One region of the Anoxybacillus sp. B2M1 genome, then DNA from elsewhere that is predicted to be linked to it. Evidence: riboswitches for the same ligand, from Rfam matches in the RefSeq annotation. Region 1 holds a riboswitch; each other region holds the start of a gene.
What was found. A riboswitch is a leader RNA that binds a small molecule or an ion and turns the genes downstream of it on or off. The one in region 1 is predicted to bind thiamine pyrophosphate.
Positions count from the first base shown of each region.

Region 2: another riboswitch for thiamine pyrophosphate. It lies ahead of thiC (phosphomethylpyrimidine synthase ThiC); the one in region 1 lies ahead of thiM (hydroxyethylthiazole kinase).
Region 3: another riboswitch for thiamine pyrophosphate. It lies ahead of tenA (thiaminase II); the one in region 1 lies ahead of thiM (hydroxyethylthiazole kinase).

Region 1 covers NZ_CP015435.1:477,546-480,680, reverse strand. The annotation lists gene thiE (thiamine phosphate synthase) at 1-249, opposite strand, end outside; gene thiD (bifunctional hydroxymethylpyrimidine kinase/phosphomethylpyrimidine kinase) at 259-1,071, opposite strand; gene thiM (hydroxyethylthiazole kinase) at 1,083-1,892, opposite strand; TPP riboswitch at 1,975-2,086, opposite strand; gene GFC28_RS02370 (glycosyltransferase family 2 protein) at 2,138-3,135, opposite strand, start outside.
Region 2 covers NZ_CP015435.1:2,165,575-2,168,709, reverse strand. The annotation lists gene GFC28_RS10530 (methyl-accepting chemotaxis protein) at 218-1,471, shown strand; TPP riboswitch at 1,537-1,651, shown strand; gene thiC (phosphomethylpyrimidine synthase ThiC) at 1,801-3,135, shown strand, end outside.
Region 3 covers NZ_CP015435.1:1,956,185-1,959,319, reverse strand. The annotation lists gene GFC28_RS09430 (class I SAM-dependent rRNA methyltransferase) at 1-1,106, opposite strand, end outside; TPP riboswitch at 1,249-1,356, shown strand; gene tenA (thiaminase II) at 1,460-2,173, shown strand; gene GFC28_RS09420 (ECF transporter S component) at 2,142-2,729, shown strand; gene GFC28_RS09415 (ABC transporter ATP-binding protein) at 2,742-3,135, shown strand, end outside.

The DNA.
Region 1 (3,135 bases):
CTCCACATCATCATTCACAATAAACGGAATATGGTGCTTCCGGCAAAGCGCTTGCAACTCTTTGGCTAATGCATACTGCTCCTTTTTCGAAAGAGCCCCTTTGCCCTTTTCGCGAAATTGAAACATCGTAATTCCGCCTTCAATCGCTTCTGTCAGCACCTCTAACGGACTTCGTTCACAATTGTTGCTTCCCATAATAAAATAAACACGTAATTGCTCTTTCAGACTATTCATTGAAGTTTGCGCCATTTTCATCACCTACGACATCCATTTTTGCCGATACGCCCAATGGTTGGTTGGGCCATGTCCATTTCCGATCCCCAGTTCGTTTTCAATCGCGGCTTGAATAAATGCTTTCGCTGTTTCGATCGCTTCATGGACGCTGCGCCCTTTAGCAAGCTCCGCTGTTACTGCCGCGGCAAACGTGCAGCCTGTTCCATGCGTATGTCTCGTTTCAATTCGGGCACTCTTGAAATAGGAAAATTCACGGCCATCATATAGCAAATCAACCGCCTCATTTTCATCATCATCGTGGCCTCCTTTAATGACCACGTACGTGACTCCGATTTTGTGAAGCTGTTTTGCCGCTTCTTGACGATCCTCTAATGTGCGGATCTTCATCCCCGTCAATACTTCTGCCTCTGGAATGTTAGGAGTGGCTACCATCGCCAGCGGCAACAAATGTGTTTTTAACGCTGACACCGCTGCTTCCTGTAAAAGTGGTGCCCCGCCTTTAGCGATCATAACCGGGTCAACGACAAGCCGACGCCAGCCAAATTGCTTCACCTTTTTCGCTACGGCTTGGATGATATCTGCATTAAACAACATGCCCGTTTTGACGGCATCTGCTCCTAAGTCCGTACCAATGGATTCAATCTGCTGCTCAACGGCTTCTACAGAAAGCGGATACACTCCCTGCACGCCAAGCGTATTTTGCGCCGTTACCGCCGTTAATGCAGACATTCCAAAGACGCGTAACTCTTGAAATGTTTTTAAATCCGCCTGAATGCCGGCTCCACCTCCACTGTCTGACCCAGCAATCGTTAATGCTTTATAGACTTGATTCACCATGTCTCTCCCCTTCATTCAACTTTGGTAAAGGAGCCATATTGACTAATGGCCTCCGCGCCAACTTTGGCCAACTGATTTAAAAAGGCGATTTGAAAGCTTCCAGGCCCATGCTCTGCCGCTTCATCAGCAGCTAGTTGCGCCGCCACGCCATAGCTGACAAGCGCCGCTGTGGCCGCTGCTGCATAGTCCTTTTCAACAGCCGCAAACGCTCCGATTACAGACGTGACAAGGCAGCCTGTCCCAGTGACTTTTGTTAACAGCGAATGACCGTTATGAACCACATAAACCGTCGCTCCGTCTGTGACAACATCGTCCTTTCCGGTAATAGCGACTGTCGTTTTTAACTGCTGTGCTGCTTTTTTCGCTAACGCCACCACATCGCCGCTTCCTTCGGCGGCATCGACTCCTTTAATCTCCCACCGCTCGCCGATAACATTCGCGATTTCTGCTGCATTGCCGCGGATGACGGCAATATTTAATTGACGGACTATTTTTCGGGCGGTTTCCGTGCGATATGGCGTCGCTCCCGCTCCAACCGGATCGAAAATCACAGGAACTCCCTGTTCATTTGCCGCCTTGCCGGCAATCAGCATCGCTTCAATTTCCTGTTCATTTAGCGTGCCGATATTTAAAACAAGCGCTCCGGCAATTCGCGCCATATCCGCTACTTCTTGCTTGGCATAGGCCATCACTGGTGAAGCGCCAAGCGCAAGCAGACCATTTGCTGTAAAATTGGTTACAACTACATTTGTGATGTTATGCACAAGCGGATTAGCCTTGCGCACTTGATCCAACACTTCTGCCACATGTTGCAAATTCATCTTTTCCATCCTCTCCCTTATTCGTTTGTCCAGCTGGATTGGCAAATAAAAATGCACTTTGCGCGTAAGCAAAGTGCATCTATATCGCCTCTATCACTTTCCCTACGCTGGCATTACCCAACAGGTTCAAACGGTCAACGGCGGATGATAGCCGTACTCTCAGCCTGATTCCACAGACTCCCGTATCCTTTTCACTGTTTACAAGCACAGTCTACCCCTTCTCGCCCGAGAATGCAAGCAAAAAATTATGTGCTCCCTCCCGGCAATGATTCCGTTCTTCTTGGCTCTTCATGAAACGAGGAAGATCGCGGCAATGGCAAATTAAATAAATCTAAATCCACAATATAACGAGGGCGCCGTTTCGTTTCTTTATAAATCTTTCCGATGTATTCACCGATTAGCCCAAAAGCAATCAGCTGCAGTCCTCCAAGCAGCCAAATCGATGTAATCAACGATGTCCATCCCGTTTGTGTGTGACCGGTCCATTTTAAAAACAGGAAGTAAGCACCAAATAATAGGCTGACAAAAAAAGAAACAAACCCGATCATGGAAATAAAGCGAATAGGTGTCACACTAAATGACGTAATACCGTCAAGAGCAAAGGAAATCATTTTTTTTAGCGGATATTTTGTTTCACCGGCAAGTCGTTCCTTTCGATCATAATAAACAACAGTTGAACGAAATCCAAGCAATGGAACAATTCCTCGCAAAAATAAATTGGCTTCTTCAAATCGTTCCAGCTCTTCAACCGCACGCCTGCTCATCAAGCGGTAATCGGCATGATTATATATAAGGTGAACGCCCATCGCCTTCATCATCCTATAAAATCCCTGTGCTGTATGACGCTTGAAAAACGTATCTGTATCGCGGCGATTGCGAACTCCGTATACAATCTCATACCCTTCATGAAATTTTTGTACAAACTGGCGGATGATCGACACATCATCCTGTAGATCGGCGTCAATGGAAATGATACAATCTGAGCGAGTTTTTGCGGAAAACAAACCAGCTAATAATGCATTTTGATGGCCGGCATTATGGGCAAGCTTGACCCCTTTGACCTCCGGATAATGCAAACTCGCTTTGTAAATGATCGTCCATGTTGCATCTTGGCTTCCATCATCGACAAATAGTAAAGCACTATATTCGGAAATAAGCCGCTCCCTGACAAGCTGTTCGCGCAGTTCGCGCAGCTGACGAATCGTTTCCGGAAGCACTTCTTCTTCGTTATAGCAAGGTACAA
Region 2 (3,135 bases), 1.7 Mb from region 1:
GAGAAATGCCCAATGCTTCATGAGACGAAATAGAATAGGTGAAGAATCAAATAGTCGTTGTTCGTTATATTTATAAAATAATAAGAGCGAATATATAATTTATATGTCTTAATATGTCGGTTTTTAAAAGTATACTATAATAAAAATTATCTTCCGTTTTGTAGAAAAAGAATGATATAATATTTATGAATTGACTGAAAATTCGGAGGGAACAAAGGTGTCACTATCAAGCTATATTATTCGCACTTTGATGGTTGTCATTCCTGGAGTGGTATTAATTGCTCTAGCGGTATGCTTAGGAAACGGGATCAGTGGTTCCGCTTTTGGATGGACTATAGCAGGGACGGCATTATTTGGCATTGTTCTAGGTATTTTGTCAGCTACTTTAAATTATCGTCGTTTTGTTGCACCGATTGCGATCATTAATGACTATTTAGAAAAAATGACGGAAGGCGATTTATCTGTGCGAGTTCCTGTGGAGAGTGTCAAAGAACTGAGGCCGATTGCTCTTTGCATGAACGAAATGGCCAAAACATGGGGTGAGGTCATGGCGCATATGAAGCGCCATTCAGATGAGATGACGCTATTTGCCGAGCAACTTTCCCATAATACGGAGCAAACAACAAAAGCGACGGAACAAATTGCAACAACCATGGAAAACATCGTATCTCACTCAGACCAACAAGCCAAGATGACAAAAGAAACGTCTTATTCCACGAATGAAATTTCCAGTTCCTTACTGCAAGTCGCTGCGAATACAGAACAGGTGACCACAAATGCAGGCGAAATGCTGACGAAAGCGGCAGCAGGAAAACAATCGATTGAAAAAATGGAAGAGCAAATGCGTTTTATTCATGAGCATGTCCAATTGCTCGGTCAAATCATTAAAGGATTAGGAGAACGTTCTACTGAAATCGGCCAAATCACGCAAGTCATCACAGGGATTTCTTCACAAACCAACTTGCTCGCATTAAATGCGGCAATCGAGGCAGCGCGGGCGGGAGAGCAAGGGAAGGGATTTGCCGTTGTCGCTGATGAAGTGAGAAAGCTGGCAGAGCAATCGGCACAATCCGCCCAGCAAATTACAAAATTAATTGATGACATTCAACAAGAAACCGATAAAGCCATTGGGTCAATGGATGTTGTTGCCGATGAGGTTTCTCAAGGGCTTCATGTCGTTCAAACAGCCGGACTTTCTTTTGAACAAATCCGGCAATCTATTAACGGGGTCAATGAACAAATTGAAGGAGTTTCAGTCGTGATTCGCCAAATGACGCAAAGCGCCCAGAGCGTTGCTTCAGCCATTGAACATATGGCAGAAATCGTGGAACAATCGTCAGCGGGCTCTAGCCATATTTCAGCAGCAACCCAAGAACAAATGGCTTCTATGGAAGAAATCGCTTCTTCTGCTTCTGCGCTGAATGAAATGGCTGGAGAAATGCAGAATCTATTAGGGAAATTTCGGGTATAGGAAAACATAAGAAAAATGTTTACATAAATGAATAAATATGCTAAACTTTCCCTGAAAGTAAATAATGGATCTACTAGGGGAGTCCAATAGCTTGGACTGAGAGAAGGACGCGCGAAAGTTCTTTGACCCTTTGAACCTGATCTGGGTTATGCCAGCGTAGGGAAGTAGATAGTGGGAGTATGGATTGTTGCATATACTTTGCGCTATTTGTTGATTCCATCGGGTTCTCTTTTTGGAGAACCCGATTTTTGCTTTTTTCCCCACCGTCTTTTTTCGTACGTTTTGGTGTAGCCCTTAGATCGAATGAAACAAAAAGGAGGAAGGGTTGCATGCAAAACGTTTTATCTTCTATGCCGTTTCCAGCGAGTAAAAAAGTGTATGTAGAAGGATCGCGTCCTGATATTCGCGTTCCTATGCGTGAAATTACGCTAAGCCCAACCAAGACGGAAGCCGGAGAGTCTAAAAACGATCCGATCTGTGTATATGACACGAGCGGACCGTATACCGACACGGAATTTCAAGCGGACATTTACCGCGGGCTTCCTGAACTGCGCAAGCGTTGGATTTTAGAAAGAGACGATGTCGAGGAATACGAAGGACGGCCAGTGTGTCCAGAGGACAACGGTCTCTCAAAAGGAAAGGAATCGAACGTCTATCTTCCCTTTAAGCGGACGCCGCTACGTGCCAAAAATGGCAAGGCAGTCACACAAATGCATTATGCGAAACGCGGGATCATTACTCCGGAGATGGAATTTGTCGCTATTCGAGAGCAGATGGATCCGGAGCTGGTTCGTCAAGAGATCGCGGCCGGGCGGGCGATTATCCCAGCCAATATCAACCATCCGGAAAGTGAACCAATGATTATTGGAAGACGTTTTCATGTCAAAATTAACGCTAATATCGGCAATTCAGCCGTCACTTCATCGATTGACGAGGAAGTGGAGAAAATGCTCTGGGCTGTCCGCTGGGGAGCAGATACGATCATGGATTTATCAACAGGAAAGCAGATTCATACGACGAGAGAGTTTATTATTCGTAATTCCCCTGTTCCAGTTGGGACGGTTCCGATCTATCAAGCGTTGGAAAAGGTGAATGGAATAGTTGAAGATTTATCGTGGGAAGTTTATCGCGATACACTGCTTGAGCAGGCTGAACAAGGCGTTGACTATTTTACGATTCACGCTGGGGTATTGCTTCGTTATATACCGTTGACCATTGGAAGAACAACAGGAATTGTGTCGCGCGGTGGCTCGATTATGGCGCAATGGTGTTTGGCCCATCATCAGGAAAATTTCTTATACACTCATTTTGAGGAAATTTGCGAAATTTTAAAGTCCTATGATATCGCCATATCGTTGGGAGACGGTTTGCGGCCTGGATCGATTGCCGATGCCAATGATGAAGCGCAATTTGCAGAATTAGAGACGCTTGGCGAGCTCACTCAAATAGCATGGAAGCATGATGTCCAAGTGATGATTGAAGGTCCTGGGCATGTGCCGATGGATAAAATCAAAGAAAATGTCGACAGGCAGATGGAGATTTGCCATGGTGCGCCATTTTATACGCTTGGTCCGCTGACGACGGATATCGCCCCGGGATATGACCATATTACATCAGCGATCGGTGCGGCAATGATCGGCTGGTATGGAACCGCGATGCTTTGT
Region 3 (3,135 bases), 1.5 Mb from region 1:
TAGCCGGCTCCGCTCCAATGGACTTGGCGCAAAATTTTTTTTGCATCAAACGCAGCTTCTTCCACCATTGCTTGAAACATATCAGCATGGACATGGTAGGAGCAGCTGGCTGTAACAAAAAATCCCCCATCCTTTACTAATTTTAAACCGTTTAAGTTAATGTCCTTATATCCGCCCAAGGCCTTTGGAACAGAGTGAGCCGATTTGGCGAATGCCGGGGGATCAACAATCACGACATCCCACTGCTTTCCTTCGTGCACGGCCTCTCGCAAATAATCGAACGCATTGGCGACAACGAAATCAACGTTCATAAAACCGTTTAGTGCTGCGTTTCGTTTCGCTGTCTCAATCGCGTGATCGGAAATATCGACAGCGGTGACATGCTTTGCTCCGTATAAACAAGCATTGAGCATAAACGAGCCTGTATGGGTGAAACAATCCAAAACGGTTGTATCCGTGTCGATGAGCGGGCGAATGGCGGCGCGGTTTTGCCGTTGGTCAAAGAAAAACCCTGTTTTTTGCCCGTTTTCAATATCAACGATGTATTTTACCCCGTTTTCTTCAATGATCACTTCTGTATCGCATGTGCCGTACCAAAATCCTTTTTCTTGCTCAAGCCCTTCCAGCTCGCGGACATATACATCATTGCGCAAATAAATCGCTTTTGGTTGAAATACTTCAAGCAAGCCTTTTAAAATCCAGTCTTTTCGCTTTTCCATTCCAAGGGAAAGAATTTGCACAACAAGTACATCTTCGTATTTATCGACAATAAGCCCCGGCAAAAAATCGGCTTCACCATAAATGGCGCGACAAGAACGGACACCTGGAATCATTCGTTCCCGATATGCCCATGCTTGACGAATCCTTTCCATGAAAAATGTTTCGTTCAATTCTTCGTCTGCATGGTGAGTTAAGACGCGCACAATCATTTGTGAGCGAGGATTAATATACCCCTTTGCGAGAAAGTAATGCTGATGGTTATAGACGTTCACAAAATCGCCTGGTTCAAAATCACCTTCAATGTAGTCTACTTCACTTTGAAAAATCCAAGGATGGCCTTGCTCCAGCCGCTTTTTGCGCTTTCGCTTCAAAAAAACGTTTGCCACATTCTTCACTCCATTAAATTAAGTTATTTGCCTTCTCTATCATACAGAATTGCCGATCAGGAAGCAATGATAGGAGGGGAGGCTTGACAATCATACGAACAGTGATATGATAAATTTAAATAACTTTATATCCATGCTTCTAATCATCCACTAGGGGGGCCTTTAGATAGGCTGAGATCAAAGTGTGCCTTTGAGACCCTTAGAACCTGATCTGGATTATGCCAGCGTAGGGAAGTGGAAGTGGCGTACTGGCTTTATCAATGTTTGTAAACCACTTTCTTTGCGCTCGCGAAAGAAAGTGGTTTTTTATTGATTCAAGCATGGATATGTTTCCAAATGAAGGAGGGATTGACATGTCATTTTCACAGTTATTGCGTCAAAAGGTAGACGCTATTTGGGAGGCAAGCTTTCATCATCCATTCGTCAAGGAGCTTGGTGAGGGAGCGCTTGATCTGGCGTGCTTTCGTTATTATGTTTTGCAAGATTCCTATTATTTAAGCCATTTTGCTAGAGTACAAGCGCTTGGAGCTGCACGAGCGTTTGATTTGGCAACAACAGCGCGGATGGCGCATCATGCGCAAAATACTCAGCAAGCGGAACTATCTTTGCATGAGAAGTTTGCAAAGCAGCTTGGAATCACGGAGGAGGAAAAAGCTTCGTTCGTTCCGGCACCGACGGCTTACGCCTATACTTCTCATTTGTACAGGGCAGCGTATGAAGGTCATTTAGGCGATGTGATTGCTGCTATTTTACCATGCTATTGGCTTTATTACGAAATTGGTGAGAGATTAAAGCATTGTACGCCGCAGGAGCCGATTTATCAAGAATGGATTGCCGCTTATGGATCGGAATGGTTCCGTCAGTTAGTGGAAGAACAAATTCAGCGATTAGATACGGTAGCAGAAAACGTGTCGGAAGCGGATCGCAAGCGAATGGAACAGCATTTTATCATTAGCAGCCAATACGAATATTCATTTTGGGAAATGGCGTACCGTTTAGAAACATGGCCAATTCAAAGAAAGGAGAAAGTAAAGGATGCAGACAACCAAGGGATTGAAATTAGCTGATATTTTAATTACAATTGTCATTTCCATTGTATTTGGAATTGTGTATAAGCTATGGGGACCATTCTACTATTTTGTTAAGCCGTTTGGCTTCCATCTTGATCAACTCATTTATGGAATGTGGTTCATTGCCGCTACTGTTGCCTTTTTAATTATTCGCAAGCCTGGTATTGCCCTTTTGGCGGAAATTGCTGCTTCATCAAGCGAATTTGTGACCGGCTCTGAGTGGGGACTTGAAGTATTAATTTACGGTGTCGTACAAGGATTGTTTGCAGAGCTTGCTTTCGCTGCGTTCCGCTATAAGCGATTTGATGTGTTTGTTGTGTCGCTTGCGGCGATTGGCTCAACCATTGGTTCGTTAATTATGGACTATTATAAAGGATACATTGAAGCGCTGGCTCCATGGAATTTAACATTGTTCTTTGTTGCGCGGTTTGTTGGCGCGATTTTAATTTCCGGCGTGTTTGCTTCCTCTTTAGTGAAAGCACTTGAAGCCACTGGAGTGACACAAATGGTTCGTTCCGCATCAAAAGAAGATTATGATCAGCTAGACCGTTAAAGGGTGAAGAAAATGGAACTCGTAGCTTTTGTTGACCAGCTGAGGCTCAAATTCCCCGGAAAAGAAGGCTTGCTGTTTAAAGACTTGTCAGTTTCTTTTTCAAGAGGGGAGAAAGTATTGCTGTTAGGTCCATCTGGATGCGGCAAATCGACGCTGTTGCAAGTGCTTTGCGGATTAATTCCGCATTCAGTGGACATTCCTATGAAGGCGAAACATATTCAGGTGCCTGATAACTGGGGATATGTGTTTCAAGATCCTGATTCGCAATTTTGTATGCCGTTTGCGGATGAAGAAATTGCTTTTGCGTTAGAAAATATCAGGGTGCCCCGTGAACAAATGGATGATCGCATTTGTGAATTGCTGCAAATGGTTGGATTATCAATCCAGCCACATACAAATATTCATG